3 regions of the Methylobacterium sp. ME121 genome follow, and region 3 is predicted to be linked to each of the others. Evidence: predicted binding sites of a transcription regulator. Region 3 holds the regulator's gene; each other region holds the start of a gene.

Region 1 (6,075 bases), on a different contig from region 3:
CCGGCGGCCCGCCGGGGGCGCACGTCCATGGCGTTGCCCCGCCACACGATGGCGCTCCGCATCCAGGCGCCGAGCCAGATCGCCGGGATCAGGGCGTCGCGCGCCAGGAAGGCCGCCAGCGTGCGGGGCGAACGGTGCCAACCCGCGCGGACCGCGAGCCGGTGCTCGGCGGCATAGCACAGGGCGGCGAGGCCGGCAGCGCCGGCGAGGCCCGCGAGGCTGCCGGCCCAGAGGGCGACGAGGAGCGCCGGCAGCAGGACGCCGCTGCCGATCTCGGGGGCGAAGAACAGCGGGAAGGTCACGCGGCGCAGGCGCGCCCAGCGCAGCTGCCGCGCCCAGACCTCCCGGAAGCCGCGCGGGCCGAGCGGCTGCTCGAACGGGCTCGCCACGAGGTGGACGCGCTTGCCGGCGGCGCGCACGAGCTTGGTGGCGGCCGCGTCCTCCGCGATCTCGGCGGCGAGCGCCTGGAGCCCGCCCTGCGCCTCTAGGAAGGGCTTGTGCCAGAGCATGCTCTTGCCCTGCGCGAAGCCCAGGCCGAAGGCCTCGGCGGCGTATTGCCAGCGCGCTTGGAGGGTGTTCAGGAAGGCGCACTCCACCTCCGCCATGAAGCTGCCCGGGCGGGCGCCGGCCGGGGTGGAGCAGACGAGGCCGGTATCGTCGCGCCACGCCGCCTGGAGCCGCTGGAGGTAGTCCGGCGGCATGGCCACGTTGGAATCGGCGAGCACCACCCAGTCGTGGGCGGCGGCGCGCCAGCCGCGCAGGCAGTTGTTGAGCTTCGGGTTCGCGCTGACCCGCTCGTCGCCGCGGATCAGGCGGGCCGGCACCTGCGGGTGGGCCTCGATCAGGCGCTCCACCATCGGCACGATCGGGTCGGCCGGGTCGGCCACGCAGAAGATCAGCTCGTAGGCCGGGTAGTCGAGGCGGAAGCTGCGGACGAGCATCTCCTCGCTGTACGCCTCGACCCCGCGCAGCGGCCGGACCAGGGAGACGGGCGCGCCGTCGGGGAATTGCGACGGGCCGTGGTTCCGGCCGAGGCGCCGGGCCGCGACGGCGATGCTGCCGACTTGGACGAGGGCCAGGAGCGCGCCGAGGGACAGGGCCGGCACCGTGGCGTCAATCATGCGGATCCCTCGTGCGATCGGGCGAGCGGTCCGGTCCGCTAGCGGCTCGACCGCGTCAGGCGTGTGACAGCGCCGCCCGGCGCTCCCGGTCCCGGTCACCGACGCGGCGCGTCGCGTCGCGGGCCGTCACGGGCCGTCACGGGCCTGCCGTCGCCCGTCACCCAACCGTCACCGCTCCATCTTAATCCCGGCCCACCACCACGTAGAATTCCGCGAGGGTACATGTCCGATACCGCCGTGATGCCGTCGGGGGCGGTGGGAGGCCGGCGGGCGGGCGGCCCGCGCCTCGACCACGGGACGCATCTCGGCGGCGTGGTCGCGTTCCTCCTCGTCCTGGTGGCGGGCCTCGGCTACGCGGTGGTGAGCCTCGTCGCCGACATGAACGCGGTCGGCGAGGCGCCCCTGGCCTACGGCGCCTTCGCGCTGCTCGGCCTCGCCCTGCTGATCGCCCTCGCCTTCGAGTTCGTGAACGGCTTCCACGACACCGCCAACGCGGTCGCCACGGTGATCTACACCCACTCGATGCCGCCGCTCGTCGCGGTGATCTGGTCGGGTGCCTTCAACTTCCTGGGCGTGATGCTGTCCTCGGGCGCGGTGGCCTACGCGATCGTGACGCTGCTGCCCGTCGAGCTGATCCTCAACGTCGGCTCGCACGCGGGCTACGCGATGATCTTCGCGCTCCTGCTGGCGGCCATCATCTGGAACCTCGGGACCTGGGCCTTCGGGCTGCCGAACTCGTCGTCCCACGCGCTGATCGGCTCGGTGCTCGGCGTCGGCCTCGCCAACCAGCTGATGAACGGCGGCGACGGTACCGCGGGCGTCGACTGGACCCAGGCGCTCAACGTCTTCAAGGCGCTGCTGTTCTCGCCGGTCTGCGGCTTCGTGCTCGCGGCGCTGCTGCTGCTCGCCCTGAAATTCACGGTGCGCCGCAGGGACCTCTACGAGGCGCCCGAGGGCGACGCGCCCCCGCCCCTGTGGATCCGCGGCCTGCTGATCCTCACCTGCACGCTGGTCTCGTTCTTCCACGGCGGCAATGACGGGCAGAAGGGCATGGGCCTGATCATGCTGATCCTGATCGGCGCCGCCCCCACCGCCTACGCGCTCAACCGCACCATGGCGGACGACACGACGCCCGCCTTCGTGCAGGCCTCGACGGCGGCGAGCGCGGTGTTCTCCGCCCGCGCCCCCGGCGCGGCGGTTCCGGACGCCGCCGCCGCGCGCCGGACGGTGACGGAGGCGCTCAAGACCAAGGCGCTGAACACGCCGCCCGTCTACGCGGCCCTGGCGGCGCTCTCCGACGACATCGCCGCCAGCGTCAAGAATTACGGGGCGATCCGGACGGTGCCGGCCGCCCAGACCCAGAACCTGCGCAGCGACATGTATCTCGCCGCCGACGCGGTGCGCGTGCTGCCGAGCGCCGGGGCCGACTTCTCGGAGACCGACAAGGCGGACCTGAAACGCTACGCGGGCCTGCTGAACGACGGCACGCGCTACATCCCGGGCTGGGTGAAGGTCTGCGTCGCCCTGGCGCTGGGTCTCGGCACCATGGTCGGATGGAAGCGCATCGTCGTCACGGTGGGCGAGAAGATCGGCAAGACCCACCTGACCTACGCGCAGGGCGCCTCGGCCGAGATCGTCGCCGCCGGCACGATCGGGCTGGCCGAACTCTACGGCCTGCCGGTCTCGACGACCCACATCCTGTCCTCCGGCGTCGCCGGCACCATGGCGGCCAACGGCTCGGGACTCCAGATGTCCACGGTGCGCAACATGGCGCTCGCCTGGGTCCTGACCCTGCCGGCGGCCATCACCCTCGCGGCCGTGCTGTTCTTCATCCTGCGCCACGTGTTCTGACGCGGGCTCGGCCCGGGCGGGCCGGAGACCGCGGTCCGCCTCCGACGAGGCGGCCCGGTCTCCGGCTTCCTGCAGCGCCCCCCGACGCTTCAGGAACTCGCCATCGCCCGCACGAAGGCCAGGCAGGTCCGGCGCGCCGCCGGACTGTCGATCGTCACGAACGCCGACACGAGGTCGGCCGCCTGGGTCATGGCCGCGTCGGGCCGGTCGGCATCCGGGTAGAAGCTCGCCACCGGCACGTCGAGGATGCCGGCGATGCGGCTCAGGGCGTCGCTGGCGCGCGCCGTCTCCGGGGACGGCGTGCGGGTTCGGGCCGGATCCGCGGAAGCGTCGGGCGCCATCGCTCAGGCCGCCTTGTGGCCGAGCTGGATCGCCCGGGCGATCTCCGAGCGCCGCGCGGCGTAGCCCGGCGCCACCATCGGGTAGTCGGCCGGCAGGCCGTACTTCGCCCGGTAGCGCTCGGGGGTGAGGCCGTGCGCGGTGAGGTGGCGCTTCAGGGTCTGGTAGGACCGGCCGTCGATGAAGCTGATCAGGCCCGTGTCCTGGATCGACGCTTCGACCTGCGGCTGGCTCAGCCCGACCCCGCCGAAATCGGACGGCGCGCGGCGGAGCACCGCGATCGCCGCGTGCACTTGGTCGATCAGCGCCGGCAGCGCCGTGACCTCGATCGCGTTGCGCGAGACGTAGGCCGCGACGATCGCGCCGACCTTCTCCAGCATGAAAGTTGAACGGTGGTCGGTAAGGTGGTCCATCTGAGACATCGCTGTTCGAGGGCGTCCCACCATTCGGGCCTCGTCACCGAGCGGCCGGCTCGCACCGGGTGTCGCGCGGAGGAAGGCTGAGCAACGGTTCAGCCGGCGGGACATTTCTACCTCAAGTTGATTTCTCTCCGTTTCTTGAGGTTGCAGATAATATACAATATGAGCGGACGGCGGTTTGTCCGACGGCGCGAGGTTTTTTGCTCCACCGCGCAGCGGACGGCATTCCGGCCATGGTTACTGATGTGTTCACTGTTTTCGGCCGCCGAGATCGGTGCCCGAACTCGACTTCGGCATCGGCGGTCCCGCGTCGCGCCCGCTCGGGCCGTCCCGCCCGCCTCGGCCGGTCCCTGCGCCGGGCGCGCGGTGGGCCTCGCGTCTCGGTCCCAGCGGGCTGTCGCGGGATCGGGTCCATGCGGACTTCGGTCTCGACCGCCGGCGGGCAGGGCCGCACCCGTGGCGGAGATCGGGTTGGACCTGCGCGTCGCCGGTCTCGCCGGGCGGATGGCCCGGGAGGTGCCCCGGCCGATCCGCGGCAGCGGCGCGGTCCCGCGGGCGAGGGCCTGTGGTGCGGCCGACCGCGGCGATCCCGACCTCGACCCGCCCCGGTGGACCTGTCGCCGCGCCGGCCGGTCCGTGCCTCGGCCGAGGCGCGCGGCATCGCCAGCCACGCCCACACCGCCCGCCGCTTCAAGGTCCGTCGCGGCCTAAAGCCCCGCGACGACCGCTGGCGGCCCGCGCCGCCGCCCGAGATCCGCCACCCCGGCCACGCCGGGCGGCGGGCCGTCTCACGCCGCGCGGTCGCTCCGGCGCAGGCTCGCCGGCATGGCGAAGAGCGCCAGCCCGGCGGCGACGAGGCAGAGCACGCCGATCCCGTAGAGCGCGGGCGTCGTCGAGCCGGTGAGATCCTTCACCCAGCCGACCATCACCGGGCTGACGATGCCGCCGAACTGCCCGAGCGTGTTGATCAGCGCGATCCCGCCGGCCGCGCCGACGCCGGTGACGAGCTTGGCCGGCAGCGTCCAGAAGGTCGGGATCGACGCGACGATGCCGGCCCCCAGCAGCGCCAGGGCGAACATCAGCGGCACGATGTGCTTGTCGAACAGGCCGGCGCCGAAGAAGCCGAGCGCCGCCGCGATGGCGAGGCCGGCGACGAATTTCGGCCGCTCGCCCGAGGCGTCGGACAGGCGTCCGATCACCACCATGCTGATCGCCCCGCAGATGTAGGGAATCGCCGTCAGGAAACCCACCGAGGCCGCCTGCCCGCCGCTCGCGGTCTTGATCAGGTCCGGCCCCCAGAAGTTCAGCCCGTAGGAGCCGATCTGGAGCAGGAAGTAGATCAGCGCGATCAGCAGGAAGCCCGGCTGCTTGATCGCCCCGATCAGCGAGTGGTCGCCGATATCCCGGTTGTGGTGGGCGATCCGGCTCGACAGGAGCGCCTTCTCGGGCTCGGACAGCCAGCGGGCGTCGGCGATCCGGTCGTCGAGGCGCGTCAGCACGAGCATTCCGAGCACGAGGCAGGGCAGGCCGCCGGCCAGGAACAGCCATTGCCAGCCGGCGAGGCCCCCGACGCCGTTGAGGCCGCCGAGGATCAGGCCCGCCACCGGCGCGCCGAAGATCCCCGAGAAGGCCGAGGCCACGAACATGAACGAGGTGATGCGGCCGCGATGCGAGGCCGGGAACCAGATGGTCAGGTAGTAGAGGATGCCGGGGGCGAAGCCCGCCTCCATCGCGCCGATCAGGAAGCGCAGGGCGTAGAAGTGCCACTCGCTGCGGATGAAGATCATCAGCGCGGTGGCGATGCCCCAGGAGATCATGATCCGGGCGATCCAGCGCCGCGCCCCGACCCGGTAGAGGAACAGGTTCGAGGGCACCTCGAAGATCACGTAGCCGACCACGAACATGCTCGCGCCGAGTCCGTAGGCGACGTTGCTGAAGCCGAGGTCGCTCTGGAGCTGGAACTTGGCGAAGCTGATGTTGATGCGGTCGAAGAACGCGAACATGTAGCAGATCATGATCAGCGGCATGAGCCGCCACGCGACCTTGCGGACGACGCCGGTCTCCGTCACCGCGCCGGTCTCGGCGGCGGCCGGCGACCCGGACAGGGCTGCAATCATGGTTTCCTCCGTGGTGTGTTCTTGAGGGACGTGTCTTGGGCGGTGCCGCCTTCGGACGGGCGGCTTTCGGCGAAGTCAGAGCCGGGCACGGTTCGCGGCACACGACGGCGATGCCACCGTCGCCAAACGGGGCGCGGATCCCCTCTCCCGTACGGGAGAGGGACAGGGCGAGGGTCGGGAACGGTCCGGAGAGGCCGCACCCCTCACCCCAACCCTCTCCCGAACGGG
Region 2 (6,075 bases), on a different contig from region 3:
CTCGGCGGTCGGCGACACCGCCCGGGAGGTTCGCGCCATCAGCCGGACGCCCAGCGCCTGCTCCAGGCGGGAGATCCGCCGGCTGACGCTGCCCTTGGTTTCCTGCAGAGTCGCTGCGGCGGCCGTCACCGTGCCGAGATCCACGACGGCGCAGAAAGCCCGCACATCGTCGAGCCCGCCCCGGAAGGTTTCCGTTCTCGCAACCATGGGGTTCCGGATAGCAGGCTCAACCGGTGCCGTGAACGGGTCTACACGGCGGCTGCGGCGCAGCGACTCGCGCTCAGCCGTCTGCTCTGCAGGAGACACCCTTGAAGTCGATTCTCGCCTCCGGCCTTCTGGCCCTGCTGGTCGCCACCCCGGTGCTGGCCCAGACACCGCCGACCCGCGACCCCGCCCAGATCCAGGCCGGCACCTACGCGGTCGACCCCGGCCACACCCAGGTCGGCTGGCGGGTCTCCCACATGGGCTTCTCGAACTACGCGGGCGGCTTCTCGGACGTGTCCGGCACGCTGGAGCTGCAGCCGAAGAACCCGGCCGCCGCCAAGCTGTCGGTGAAGATCCCGGTCGCCTCGGTGACGACGACCAGCGCCAAGCTCACCGACGAGCTCAAGGGCGACCAGTGGCTCGACGCCGCCAAGTTCCCCGACATGACCTTCGTGTCCACCAAGGTCGTGCCCGCCGGCAAGGACCACGCGAAGGTGACGGGCGACCTGACGCTGCACGGCGTGACCAAGCCGGTGACGCTCGACGTCACCCTGGTCGGCGCCGGCGTGAACCCGCTGAGCAAGAAATACACGGTCGGCTTCGAGGCCACCGGCACGCTCAAGCGCTCCGAGTTCGGGGTGAAGACCTACGTGCCGCTGATCGGCGACGAGCTGCACCTCACGATCGCGGGCGCCTTCGAGAAGCAGGACTGAGCTGGGAGGATCCGCCATGGCGAACGGGGTCTCCGCGCGGCGGTACTCCGCCGTGGCGATCCTGCTGCACTGGGCGAGCGCGCTGGGCGTGCTCGTCCTGATCGGTCTGGGCCTGACCATGACCCATGCGGGGTTGGCGCCGCTGCGCCAGTTCCAGCTCTACCAGTGGCACAAGTCGGTCGGGATCACCGTGCTGGCGCTGACCGCCCTGCGCGTCCTCTGGCGCCTGACCCACCGGCCGCCGCCGCACCCGGCCGGGATGCCGGCTCGGGAGCGCCGGGCCGCCGTGGCGGCCCATCACCTCCTGTACCTGCTCCTCGTCGGGCTGCCCCTGACCGGCTGGGCCGTGGTGTCGCTGTCGCCGTTCAACATCCCGACGGTGCTCTACGGGATCGTGCCCTGGCCGCACCTGCCGCTGGCGGGCCTCGCCCCCGACCCCGCCGCCGCCGAGGGCGTCCTGAAGCGGGTCCACGCCCTGGGGGCGTGGTTCCTGGCGGCTCTGCTCGCAATCCACGTGGCGGCGGTCCTGCGCCACCACCTCCTCCTGCGCGACGACGTGCTGCGCCGCATGCTGCCGGGGCGCAGCACGTCGATCACCCCGACCGTGGAGCCGACCCGATGAACGCGCGTCACCTCTGCCTGCTGGCAGCTCTCCAGGCCGCCCCCCTGCCGGCGGCGGCCGCCGAGTGGGCGGTCGATCCGGGCAAGAGCGCCATCCGGTTCTCCGGCGTGCAGGTCGGCGTGCCGTTCACCGGGCGGTTCGAGCGGTTCAAGGCCGACATCGATCTCGACCCCGCCAAGCCCGAGGCGGGGCACGCGCTCGTGCTGGTCGACCTCGCCAGCGCCCGGACCGGCGACGTCCAGCGCGACGAGGCCCTGCCGCAGAAGGACTGGTTCGACGTCAAGGCGGGGAGCGAGGCGCGCTTCGAGGCGACCCGCTTCGTCGACAAGGGGCAGGGCGACTACGCGGCGATCGGGACGCTGACGATCCGCGGCACGAGTCGGCCCGTGACGCTGCCGTTCCACCTGACCCTGGCGGGCGACACCGCGCGCGCCGCGGGGCGCGTCGGCCTCGTCCGCACCGAGTTCGGGGTCGGGCAGGGGGCCTGGGCCTCGGGCCAGTGGGTGGCGCTCGACGTCGGAGTCGAGGTCGACATCGTCGCGACGGCGCGGCCGGCAGTCGGACACTGACGCGGGCCGCGCGCGGCGACAGGCGGACGGTCCGAATCCCGCGGGCGCCCGGACTCGTCCCGGCGCGCCCTTTACCCCGGCCGGTCCTCCGAGCCGGTCCCCAGCGCCCGCTGGACCATGACGCTGTCCGACCAGTGGCCGTACTTGAAGCCCACCGCCCGCAGGTAGCCGACCCGCTCGAACCCGCAGGCCTCGTGGAGCCGCAGGGAGGCCGCGTTCTCGGCGTCGATGTAGCCGATCATCTGGCGGTAGCCGCCCGCCGCGCAGGCCTCGATCAGGGCCGGCAGCAGGCGCCGGCCGATCCCGGCATGGAGGTGGTCGGGATGCACGTAGATCGAGTGCTTGAGCGTGTAGCGGTAGGCGGGCCGCTTCCGGAACGGCACCGCGTAGGCGTAGCCCGCCACGGCGCCGTCGCGATCCGCCACGAGGTGCGGCAGGCGCTTCTTGCGCATGGTCTTGCGCCGGCGCTTCAGGTCGTCGGGGAGCAGCCGGTCCTCCTCGGCGACGCCGACGTCGCTGACGCCCCGGCTGATGTGGTGCTCGTAGATCGCCACCATCGCCTCGACATCGGCGTCCGAGGACGGGCGGATGACGATGTCGGGGCAGGACCGGTCCGGGACCGGGCCGGGCGTCTCGACCTCGATCTCCATCAGACCCCCTCCCGCGCCACGTAGGTGTGGAAGCGGATCCGCCCGTCCGGGTCGACCTCGCGGTAGACGCCCTGGATCTCGGCCTCGAAGCCCGGGAACAGGTTGGCGGAGGCCTCGAACATCTTGAAATAATCGAGCATGGGCTTGGCCCTTTCGTCCAGGCGCTCGCCCGGCAGAACCGTGCCGATGCCCGGCGGGTAGACCAGCATCAGCGTGGTGGCGATCCGCCCCTCGGCCTCGGCGATCGGCACGTAGTCGACCGTGTTGCGGGTCAGCAGCTGGGCGGCCTTCTTGGGCGGCATCACCATCTCGGGCAGGTGCTCGGGGGCGAATTGGCGCCGCTGCAGCGCGGAGGTGCCGGCCTCCCGGTGGAAGGCGTGGAACTCGCCGCAGAGGTCGCGCAGGCGCACGCCGCGGTAGCGGTTCGGCCGGCGGTTGACGAATTCCGGCATGGCCTCCTCCAGCGCGACGTTGTCGTCGTGGAGCCGCTTGAAGGCGACGAGGCCCGAGATCAGCGTGCCGGCCTTGGAGGATTCGACCCCCGGGGTCAGCAGGAAGAGCAGCGAGTTCAGGTCGTTCTTCTCGGCGACGATCCGGTTCTCACGCAGGTATTGCGCCACGATCGGCGCCGGCACGCCGTGCTGGGCGTAGGCCCCCGTGTGCCGGTCGAAGCCGGGGGTCAGCACGGTGAGCTTGTTCGGGTCGGTGATGGCGTAGCCCGGCGCCACGTGGCTGAAGCCGTGCCAGCGCGCGCCCGGCTTCAGCTCCCAGTGGCGCGGCGTCGCGGCGAGCTCGTCGGTCGGCACGCTCTCCCACGGCACCTCGGCGCCGTCGGCGTTCACCGTCACGTCCGGCACGAACGGGTCGAAGAACCAGCGCCGGGCGGGATCGCGCTCGTTCTCCTCGAATTCCCGCCGGATCGCCCGGACCTTCTTGCGCCACTCGATCCCGAGGCGGATCGTGTCGTCCCACAGGATCATGCCGGAGCGCCCCTTCATCATCTGGGCGCCGACGTCGAGGGAGGCGAACAGGGGATAGAAGGGTGACGTGGAGGCGTGGACCAGGAAGCTCTCGTTGAGCCGCTTGTGCTCCACCCGCCGGGTCTGGCCGCGGATATGGCCGTCGCGGGTGTGGATCTGCGAGGCCTGGCTGAAGCTCGCGAGCTGCTTGTGGGTCGACTGCGTGGCGACGATGCCGGGCGAGGTCTCGTCGAGGCCCGTCAGCCCCATGGCGAAGCGCCGCGCGTAGAGCGGGTGGAACTTCATGAAGCCCGCCCAGGCCTCGTCGAACAGGATGTAGTCGCAGAGGTGGCCGATCTTCTCCAGGATCTCCTGGGCGTCGTAGATCGTGCCGTCGTAGGTGCACTGCTCGATCACCGCGACGCGGAACGGCCGTTCCCGGCGCCACGCCTCCGGATCGGTCACCAGCGGGTTCCGGCGGATCTTCTCCCGGATCCGGCTTTCGTCGAGAGCTTCGTGGAAGATCGGCCCGATCAGGCCGTACGCGTTCCGATCCGTTTCCAGGAAGATCGGGATGCCGCCGCCCAGGAACAGGGCGCCGTGGTGGGCCGCCTTGTGGTTGTTGCGGTCGAACAGGACGAGGTCGTCCTCCGCCACCAGGGAGGACAGGACGATCTTGTTGGACGCCGAGGTGCCGTTGAGGACGAAGTAGGTCTTCTCCGCCCCGAAGATCTTGGCGGCCTCCTTCTGGGCCTTCAGCGCCGGGCCCTCGTGGGTCAGCAGGTCGCCGAGGTCGAGGACCGAGTTGTCGAGGTCGTCGCGGAAGATCGCCTCGCCGAGGTGCTCCACGAAGATCCGGCCGATGGGGGACCGGTTGTAGAAGATGCCGCCGTTGTGGCCCGGGCAGGTCCAGAGCTGGTTGCCCTTCTCGGCGTAGTCGACGAGCGCGCCGAAGAACGGCGTCTTGAGGGTCTCGGCGTACTGCGTGACCCGGCTGACGAGGCCGCGGGCGATGAATTCCGGCGTCTCCTCGGCGAGGAAGATGTAGCCGTCGATGAAGTCGAGGAGCTCGACCGGGATGTCCTCCAGCCGCTTGCGGCGGACCATGATGACGATCGGCATCTCCAGGCCGCGCCGGCGCATCATGTCGATGAGGGCGGCCGCCTTGCCGTCGAGGCCGCGCTTGCCCCAGTCGACCACGAGGCAGCCGACCGCCGCGTCGGTCTGGACCGCGATGGCCGCGTCCTCGACGCGCCGGGCGCGCACCACCTCGAAGCCGCGCTGCTCCACGGCCGCGACGATCTGGTTGACGCGCGCGCCCTCGAGATCGTCCGGGTCGAAGGCCGGGGCGCACATCAGGACCGTGAAGCGGCGGTGGAAGTCCATGGAGCCCTCTCTGGCCTCGGATGCAGCGGGTGGCTTTCCGGCCCGTCTGCGACGATTGCATGACACGGTGCGCGGCGGGCGGTCGCGGTCCGGACGAAAGGGCGTGATCCGCCGGGGGCGGGGATGTCGGGAGCGCGGCCTTCTCGCCCGCTCCCTCATCCTCAGGTGCTGGAGCGAGGCGGAAGCCTCGAAGGAGGCCTCCAGAGGCCAGCGCGATCCCTGGAGCCTCCCCTCCGAGGCCCGCCGAGGCGGGCACCTCAGGATGAGGCTGTTGGTCGGAGGCCCGTCGCGCGGCCCGCGGCGGTCCCCGGTCTCAGGGTGTCACGGCGCGCGGCGCCGCTCCCAGACATCCGGGTTGACCAGCCCGCCCGGCCGCCGGCCGGCGAGGACGTCGACCACGCGGGTCGCGGCGGTCTCGGCGGTGCGGATCAGGGCCGCGCCGGTGGAGCCGCCGACATGGGGCGTCAGGATCGCCCGAGGCTGGCGGGCCAGCGGGTGGTCGACCGGCAGCGGCTCCTGGGCGAAGACGTCGAGCCCGGCGCCCGCGATCGTGCCGGCCTCCAGCGCCTCCACCAGGGCCGCCTCGTCGATCAGGCCGCCGCGGCTGGTGTTGATCAGGAAGGCCTCCCGCTTCATCCGGGCGAGCTGGTCCCGACCGATCAGGCCGCGGGTGCCCGTTGTCAGCGGCACGTGCAGGGAGACGATGTCGGCCTCCGCCAGGAGCGCGTCGACCGAGGCGGCCCGCAGGGCGCCGGCATTGGCGAAGTCGGCGTCCGGGCGGCTCGGGCCGTAGGCCAGCACCCGCAGCCCCAGGGCGGCGGCGAGCCGGGCGGTCGCCTGCCCGATCGCCCCGAAGCCGACGAGACCCAGCGTCAGCCCGGCGAGCTCGATCAGCCGGGCGGTGAACTTGAAGCTGTCGTCGCCGGTCCGGACCGAGCGGTCGGCCTCCGGCAGGGCCTTGGCCAGGGCGAA
Region 3 (6,075 bases):
GCCGAAATCCGAGCTCGACGGCCGGATCGAGGAATCGCTGCGCAAGGCCGCCCTCTGGGACGAGGTGAAGGACAAGCTCCGGCAGCCGGGGACCGGCCTGTCGGGCGGCCAGCAGCAGCGCCTGTGCATCGCCCGGACGGTGGCGCAGCGTCCGGAGGTGATCCTGTTCGACGAGCCGACCTCGGCCCTCGACCCGATCTCCACCGGCCGCATCGAGGAGCTGATCGAGCAGCTGCGCGACGAGTTCACCATCGTGATCGTCACCCACAACATGCAGCAGGCGGCGCGCATCTCGCAGTTCACCGCCTTCATGTATCTGGGGCAGCTCGTCGAGTTCGGTCCGACCAACCGGATGTTCATGAATCCGACGGAGCGCCGCACGCAGGACTACATCACCGGCCGCTTCGGCTAGTCTGCCGGGCCGCTCCGGTCCCGGGACCGCCGCTCGCGTCTCCGGCGCGTCGGCGGATCCGCAAACCTCCCGGAGGGCCGTCCCCGGGACCCCATCGAAGGATCCGCCATGCCCGGCCATATCGTCACCTCCTACGACACCGACCTGGAGAACCTGCGTCGCTCGATCTCGGAGATGGGCGGCGTCGCCGAGAAGATGACCGCGGAGGCGACCGATGCCCTCGTGCGCCGGGACGACACGCTCGCCCAGGCGGTGATCCTCGCCGACAAGCGCCTCGACGCGCTGCAGCGGGACATCGAGGAGCGCGCCGTGCTGCTGATCGCCCGGCGCCAGCCGCTGGCGATCGACCTGCGCGAGACCATCTCGGCGATCCGCGTCTCCGGCGATCTCGAGCGGATCGGCGACCTCGCCAAGAACGTCGCCAAGCGCGTGGTGGCGATCTCCGACCAGGCTCCGGCCCAGAAGATCGTGCTCGGCGTGCGCCACATGAGCGACCTCGCCGAGGGCCAGCTCAAGGACGTGCTCGACGCCTACGCGAGCCGCGACGTCCAGGCGGCCCACGACGTCTGGGAGCGCGACGGTGAGATCGACGCCCTGTACAATTCCCTGTTCCGCGAGCTCCTGACCTACATGATGGAGGACCCGCGCAACATCTCGTTCTGCACGCATCTGCTGTTCTGCGCCAAGAACGTCGAGCGCATCGGCGACCACACCACCAACATCGCCGAGACGATCCACTACCTCGCCACGGGCGAGACCCTGGCGGGCGACCGGCCGAAGAACGACGCGTCGAACTACGCGACGGTGGACGGACTCCAGGCGCCGTGAGCCCCCGACCCCGGCCTTCCTGCGGGCATGGCCGGGGCCAGTAACCGTGCAGGTTGAGGCCGGGCGGCGCCTCCTGCACCATCCGCGGGACCGCCGGTAGAACGAGTCGTCGAACGTGAGCATGCAAGTCCTGATCGTCGAGGACGAGGAGGCGCTGACCACGCTGCTGCGCTACAACCTGGAGGCCGAGGGCTTCCTGGTGGATTCGGCGGCGCGCGGCGACGACGCCGAGCTGCTCCTGGCGGAGCGGATCCCGGACCTCGTCCTGCTCGACTGGATGCTGCCCGGCCTCTCCGGGATCGAGCTGTGCCGCCGGATCCGGGCGCGCCGGGAGACCGAGCGCCTGCCGGTGATCATGCTCACCGCCCGGGGCGAGGAGGGCGACCGCGTCCGCGGTCTCGGCACGGGCGCCGACGACTACATCGTCAAGCCGTTCTCGGTGCCGGAACTGCTCGCCCGGATCCGCGCGCTGCTGCGCCGGGCCAAGCCCGCCCACGTCTCGGACCGGCTGGCGGCGGGCGATTTGGAGCTCGACCGCACCGGCCACCGCGTCCGTCGCGGCGGCGAGGAGCTGCATCTGGGCCCGACAGAGTTCCGGCTGCTGGAATTCCTGATGCTGGCGCCGGGCCGGGTCTTCTCCCGCGAGCAGCTCCTCGACGGGGTCTGGGGCCACGACGTCTACATCGACGAGCGCACGGTGGACGTGCATGTCGGGCGGCTGCGCAAGGCGCTGAACGGCCCGCGCCAGGCCGACCCGATCCGCACGGTCCGCGGCTCGGGCTACGCCTTCGACGAGACCTTCTCGCTCGAGGCCTGAGGAGGCCCCATGGACTGCCGGAGCGACAGATCGCTCCGGCGCGCCGTCTCTGCTCAGGCGCCCGAGACCGCGGACGGGTTCAGCGCGCCAGCGCCGCGCTCCGTCCCGCGGCGGCCGGCACCGCCTCCAGCGCCGCCAGGACCGTCCCCTCGGTCAGGATCTGCGGGAGCACCTGGGGCTCCCCCGTCCCGGTGTAGAGCAGGTAGAGCGGGACGCCGCTGCGCCCGTGCTTCTCCAGGAGGCGGGTGATCTCGGGGTTCTGGTTGGTCCAGTCGCCCTTCATGTAAGTCACGCCGCGCTCGGCCATCGCGGACCGCACCGCCCTGGTGTTGAGCGAGGTCGCCTCGTTGACCGCGCAGGTGATGCACCAGGCGGCGGTCATGTCGACGAAGACGGGGCGGTGCGCGTCGAGAAGGGCGTCGAGGCGCGCCTGCGTGAACGGCTCGACCCCGTCGGCGGCGGCCTGCGCCGCCGGCGCGGCGCTGCTCCGGGGCAGGGTGACGGCGAGGGAGGCGACCGCGATCAGCGCCAGCGCCGCGGCGGCCTGCGCGATCCGACCCGTCCGCGGCGCGGCGGCGCGGCCGTGCTCCCAGGCCCAGGCGGCGAAGCCCACGAGCACGAGGCCGATCAGCGCCGCCAGCTGCCCGCGCGGGTCGACCTGCTGCGCCAGCACCCAGATCAGCCACGCGACGGTGGCGTAGACCGGGAAGGCCAGCACCTGCTTGAGGGTCTCCATCCAGGCGCCCGGCCGCGGCAGTGCCCGCAGGGCCGGCGGCCAGAGGGTCAGGAGCAGGAAGGGCAGGGCGAGGCCGAGGCCGAGGCTGGCGAAGACGGCGAGCGCCACGCCGGCGCTCTGGGTCAGCGCGAAGCCCACCGCCGAGCCCATGAACGGCGCCGTGCAGGGCGTCGCCACCAGGGTGGCGAGCACGCCCGTGAAGAACGAGCCGCTCAGGCCGGCGCGCCGGGTGAGGCCGTCGCCGAGGCCGGCGAGCCGCCCGCCGACATGGACCGCGCCGGAGAGACTCAGGCCCATCGCGAACAGCAGGTAGGCGAGCCCCGCGACCACGGCGGGCGATTGCAGCTGGAACCCCCAGCCGATCGCGGCCCCGCCGCTCTTCAGGCCGATCAGCGCGGCGGCGAGCGCCAGGAAGCTCGCCAGGACGCCGGCCGTGTAGGCGAGGCCGTGGAGCCGCAGCCGGGCCGGCCCCTCGCCCGCGTGCCGCACGAGGCTCAGGACCTTGATCGACAGGACCGGGAAGACGCAGGGCATCAGGTTGAGGATCAGGCCGCCGAGGAAGGCGAAGGCCGCGGCGGTCGCGAGGGTCAGCGCGTCGAAGTCGGAGGTTGCCGGCGCGGTCGAGGCCGGGTTCGGCGCGGTCGGGGCCGGCGCCGCGGCGGCCGGGAGCACCGGCTCGTCGCCGTACGCGAAGGCGAGCCGGCGGGTCCCGGCGGCGTCGACCTCGTCGACCGTCAGGACGCCGGGCAGCGCGGTGGGCACCGGATCGGTCGGGCTGCTCCGCGCGAGGGTCAGGTGCAGGCCGGTCTCGTCGACGGTCATCACCTGGGCGGCGGCGTTGTCGATCGCGGTCTCGGCGTAGGGGAAGTACGCGGCGTTGCGGAGCGCCTCGGGCTTGAGACCGGTCGCGGCGAAATCGAGGCGCAGGGTGTCGCCCTGGCTCGACAGGCGCAGGGGCCAGAGCGCCGGCACGGGCAGCGCGGCGCGCGCGCGCGCGAACAGCGCGGCGCTGGCCGGGTCCGGCTCGGCCTTGCCCACGGGCAGAGTCAGGGCGAGGTCGGCCGAGCCGGGGACGCACTCGGTCTCGCAGACGAGGTAGGTCAGTTTCGCCTGGATCCGCACCGGGTCCGCCGGGTCGAGGCTCGGCGGCGGCGTCACCGGCACGAGGAGCGTGACCTCGCCCTCGTAGCCGTAGTTCATGAGGGTCGCGATCGGGATGCGCTCCGGCGCCGGCCACCGGATCGCGCCGGCGTTGAAGCCGGCCGGCAGGGTCCAGGTCACCTCCGGGGGCAGGCCGGAATCGCCCGGATTGCGCCAGTAGACGTGCCAGCCGGGCTTGATCTGCATCCGCACGGCCAGCGTGAAGGGCTGCGCGCCGGCGACCGCGGCGGGCTCGGCCACGAGGCTCGCGCGCACGAGGTCCGCGGGCGTGCGGAAGCCCTGCGGAAACCCCTGCGCCGCGGCGGCCGAGAGGCTCGCGGCGAGGGCCAGGATCAGGATGGCGAGGCGGCGGATCATGCTGTCCCTTCGCGCGCGGGGCGGTCGCGGTTTCACGCGCGGCGTCTCTCGCCCGGCGCGGGCGTTTCCGTGGCGCCGGGTCTTACCATGGACCGCGTCCGGGGTCCCGTCCGGGGTCCCGTGCGGCCGGCTCACCCCTCCAGCGGCGCCGTCGCCCGCTCCAGCCAGTCGCGCGCGGCGGTGTCGAGCCCGGGCGCCAGGGTCTCGCGCACCCGGGCATGGTAGGCGTCGATCCAGGCCCGCTCCCCGGGTTCGAGCAGGTCCGGCCGGATCAGCCGGCGGTCGTAGGGGGCGAGCGTCAGCGTCTCGAAGCCGAGCATCGGGCGCTCGCCGCCCGCGATCGCGCGGGACTCGACCAGGACGAGGTTCTCGATCCGGATGCCGTAGGCGCCGCGGGCGTAGTAGCCCGGCTCGTTCGACAGGATCATGCCGGGCTCCAGCGCCACCGTGCCGGTCTTGGCGATCCGCTGCGGCCCCTCGTGCACCGACAGGAAGGCGCCGACGCCGTGACCGGTGCCGTGGTCGAAGTCGAGACCGGCCTGCCAGAGCGGCGCCCGCGCGAAGGCGTCGATCTGGGCGCCGGTCGTGCCGACCGGGAACACCGCCCGCGCGATGGCGACGTGCCCCTTCAGCACGCGCGTGAAGCGGTCGCGCATCTCGGGGCTCGGCGCGCCGACCGCGACCGTGCGGGTGATGTCGGTGGTCCCGTCCGGGTACTGCGCCCCGGAATCGATCAGGAACAGCTCGCCCGGCCGGACCGTCCGGTCGGTGGCGCGGCTCACCCGGTAGTGGACGATCGCCCCGTTCGGTCCGGATCCCGAGATGGTGGGGAAGGAGACCTCGCGCAGGTCGCCGCCCGTGGCCCGGAAATCCTCCAGGGCCTCGACGGCGGCGATCTCGGTGAGGCCGCCGGCCGCGGCCGCCCCGTCGAGCCAGGCGAGGAAGCGCACGACGCTCGCCCCGTCCCGGACATGGGCGGCGCGGGCGCCCGCGATCTCAGCGGCGTTCTTGACCGCCTTCATGCCGGTGATCGGGTCCTTGCCGACATCGGCCGTGCCGCCGGCGGCCTCGATCTTCTCCTTCAGGGCGACGGCGCCGGTCGACGCGTCGAGGCGGACGCGCACGCCCGCCAGGGACGCCAACCCGTCGTCCAGGTCCGCCCGCGGCAGGATCTCGGCGACCGGCGCGAGCGCGGCCCGCAGGGCCGGATCGACGTTCGGCGAGACGAGGAACAGCCGGGCCGGCCCCTCGCGCGGAAGGATCGCGTAGCCCAGCGCCAGGGGCGTGTGGCCGACGTCGGCCCCGCGCAGGTTGAAGGCCCAGGCGAGATTGTGCGGGTCGGAGATCACCAGGGCGTCGCAGCCGCCCTCGGCGAGCGCCGCCCGGATCCGGCCGAGCTTGTCGGCGGACGCCTCGCCGCACAGCGCGTCCGGGTGGACCACCACCGGTCCGGCCGGCGGCCGCGGCCGCCCGGCCCAGACCGCGTCGACGAGGTTCGGCACCGCCCGCACCGCGCCGCCGGCGCGGGTCACGGCCCGCTCCAGGCGCGCCAGACCGTCCGGCGTGTGCAGCCACGGATCGTAGCCGAGCACCTGATCGCGCCGCAGGTTGGCGCCGATCCAGGCCTCCGGCGTCGTTTCGGCGAGCGGTACCACCGTGACGAGGCCGGTATCGACCTGCTCGGGCGCCTGCAGGGTGTAGCGCCCGTCGACGACCAGCGCCGCCGACTCCATCAGGATCACGGCCGTCCCGGCCGAGCCGGTG

The links. The regulator PhoB, encoded in region 3, activates phosphate uptake and scavenging genes when phosphate is short. The targets are predictions, from matches to a motif close to TGTCATNNANCTGTCAT.
Region 1: a site for PhoB is predicted at 1,277-1,293, ahead of ME121_RS26940 (inorganic phosphate transporter). Genes of this name have one in related genera too.
Region 2: a site for PhoB is predicted at 5,152-5,168, ahead of ME121_RS13875 (Orn/Lys/Arg family decarboxylase). Genes of this name have one in related genera too.

The regions. Positions count from the first base shown of each region.
Region 1 is NZ_BBUX01000068.1:12,615-18,689, reverse strand. Features, by position in the region: gene ME121_RS26945 (ceramide glucosyltransferase) at 1-1,121, opposite strand, end outside; gene ME121_RS26940 (inorganic phosphate transporter) at 1,344-2,972, shown strand; gene ME121_RS26935 (hypothetical protein) at 3,062-3,313, opposite strand; gene ME121_RS26930 (Ros/MucR family transcriptional regulator) at 3,317-3,724, opposite strand; gene ME121_RS26925 (MFS transporter) at 4,519-5,847, opposite strand.
Region 2 is NZ_BBUX01000018.1:7,798-13,872, reverse strand. Features, by position in the region: gene ME121_RS13900 (LysR family transcriptional regulator) at 1-207, opposite strand, end outside; gene ME121_RS13895 (YceI family protein) at 309-917, shown strand; gene ME121_RS13890 (cytochrome b) at 934-1,539, shown strand; gene ME121_RS13885 (YceI family protein) at 1,536-2,108, shown strand; gene ME121_RS13880 (GNAT family N-acetyltransferase) at 2,180-2,758, opposite strand; gene ME121_RS13875 (Orn/Lys/Arg family decarboxylase) at 2,758-5,103, opposite strand; gene ME121_RS13870 (hydroxyacid dehydrogenase) at 5,425-6,075, opposite strand, start outside.
Region 3 is NZ_BBUX01000024.1:52,376-58,450, forward strand. Features, by position in the region: gene pstB (phosphate ABC transporter ATP-binding protein PstB) at 1-412, shown strand, start outside; gene phoU (phosphate signaling complex protein PhoU) at 521-1,240, shown strand; gene phoB (phosphate regulon transcriptional regulator PhoB) at 1,362-2,057, shown strand; gene ME121_RS16550 (protein-disulfide reductase DsbD family protein) at 2,137-4,311, opposite strand; gene ME121_RS16555 (aminopeptidase P family protein) at 4,443-6,075, opposite strand, start outside.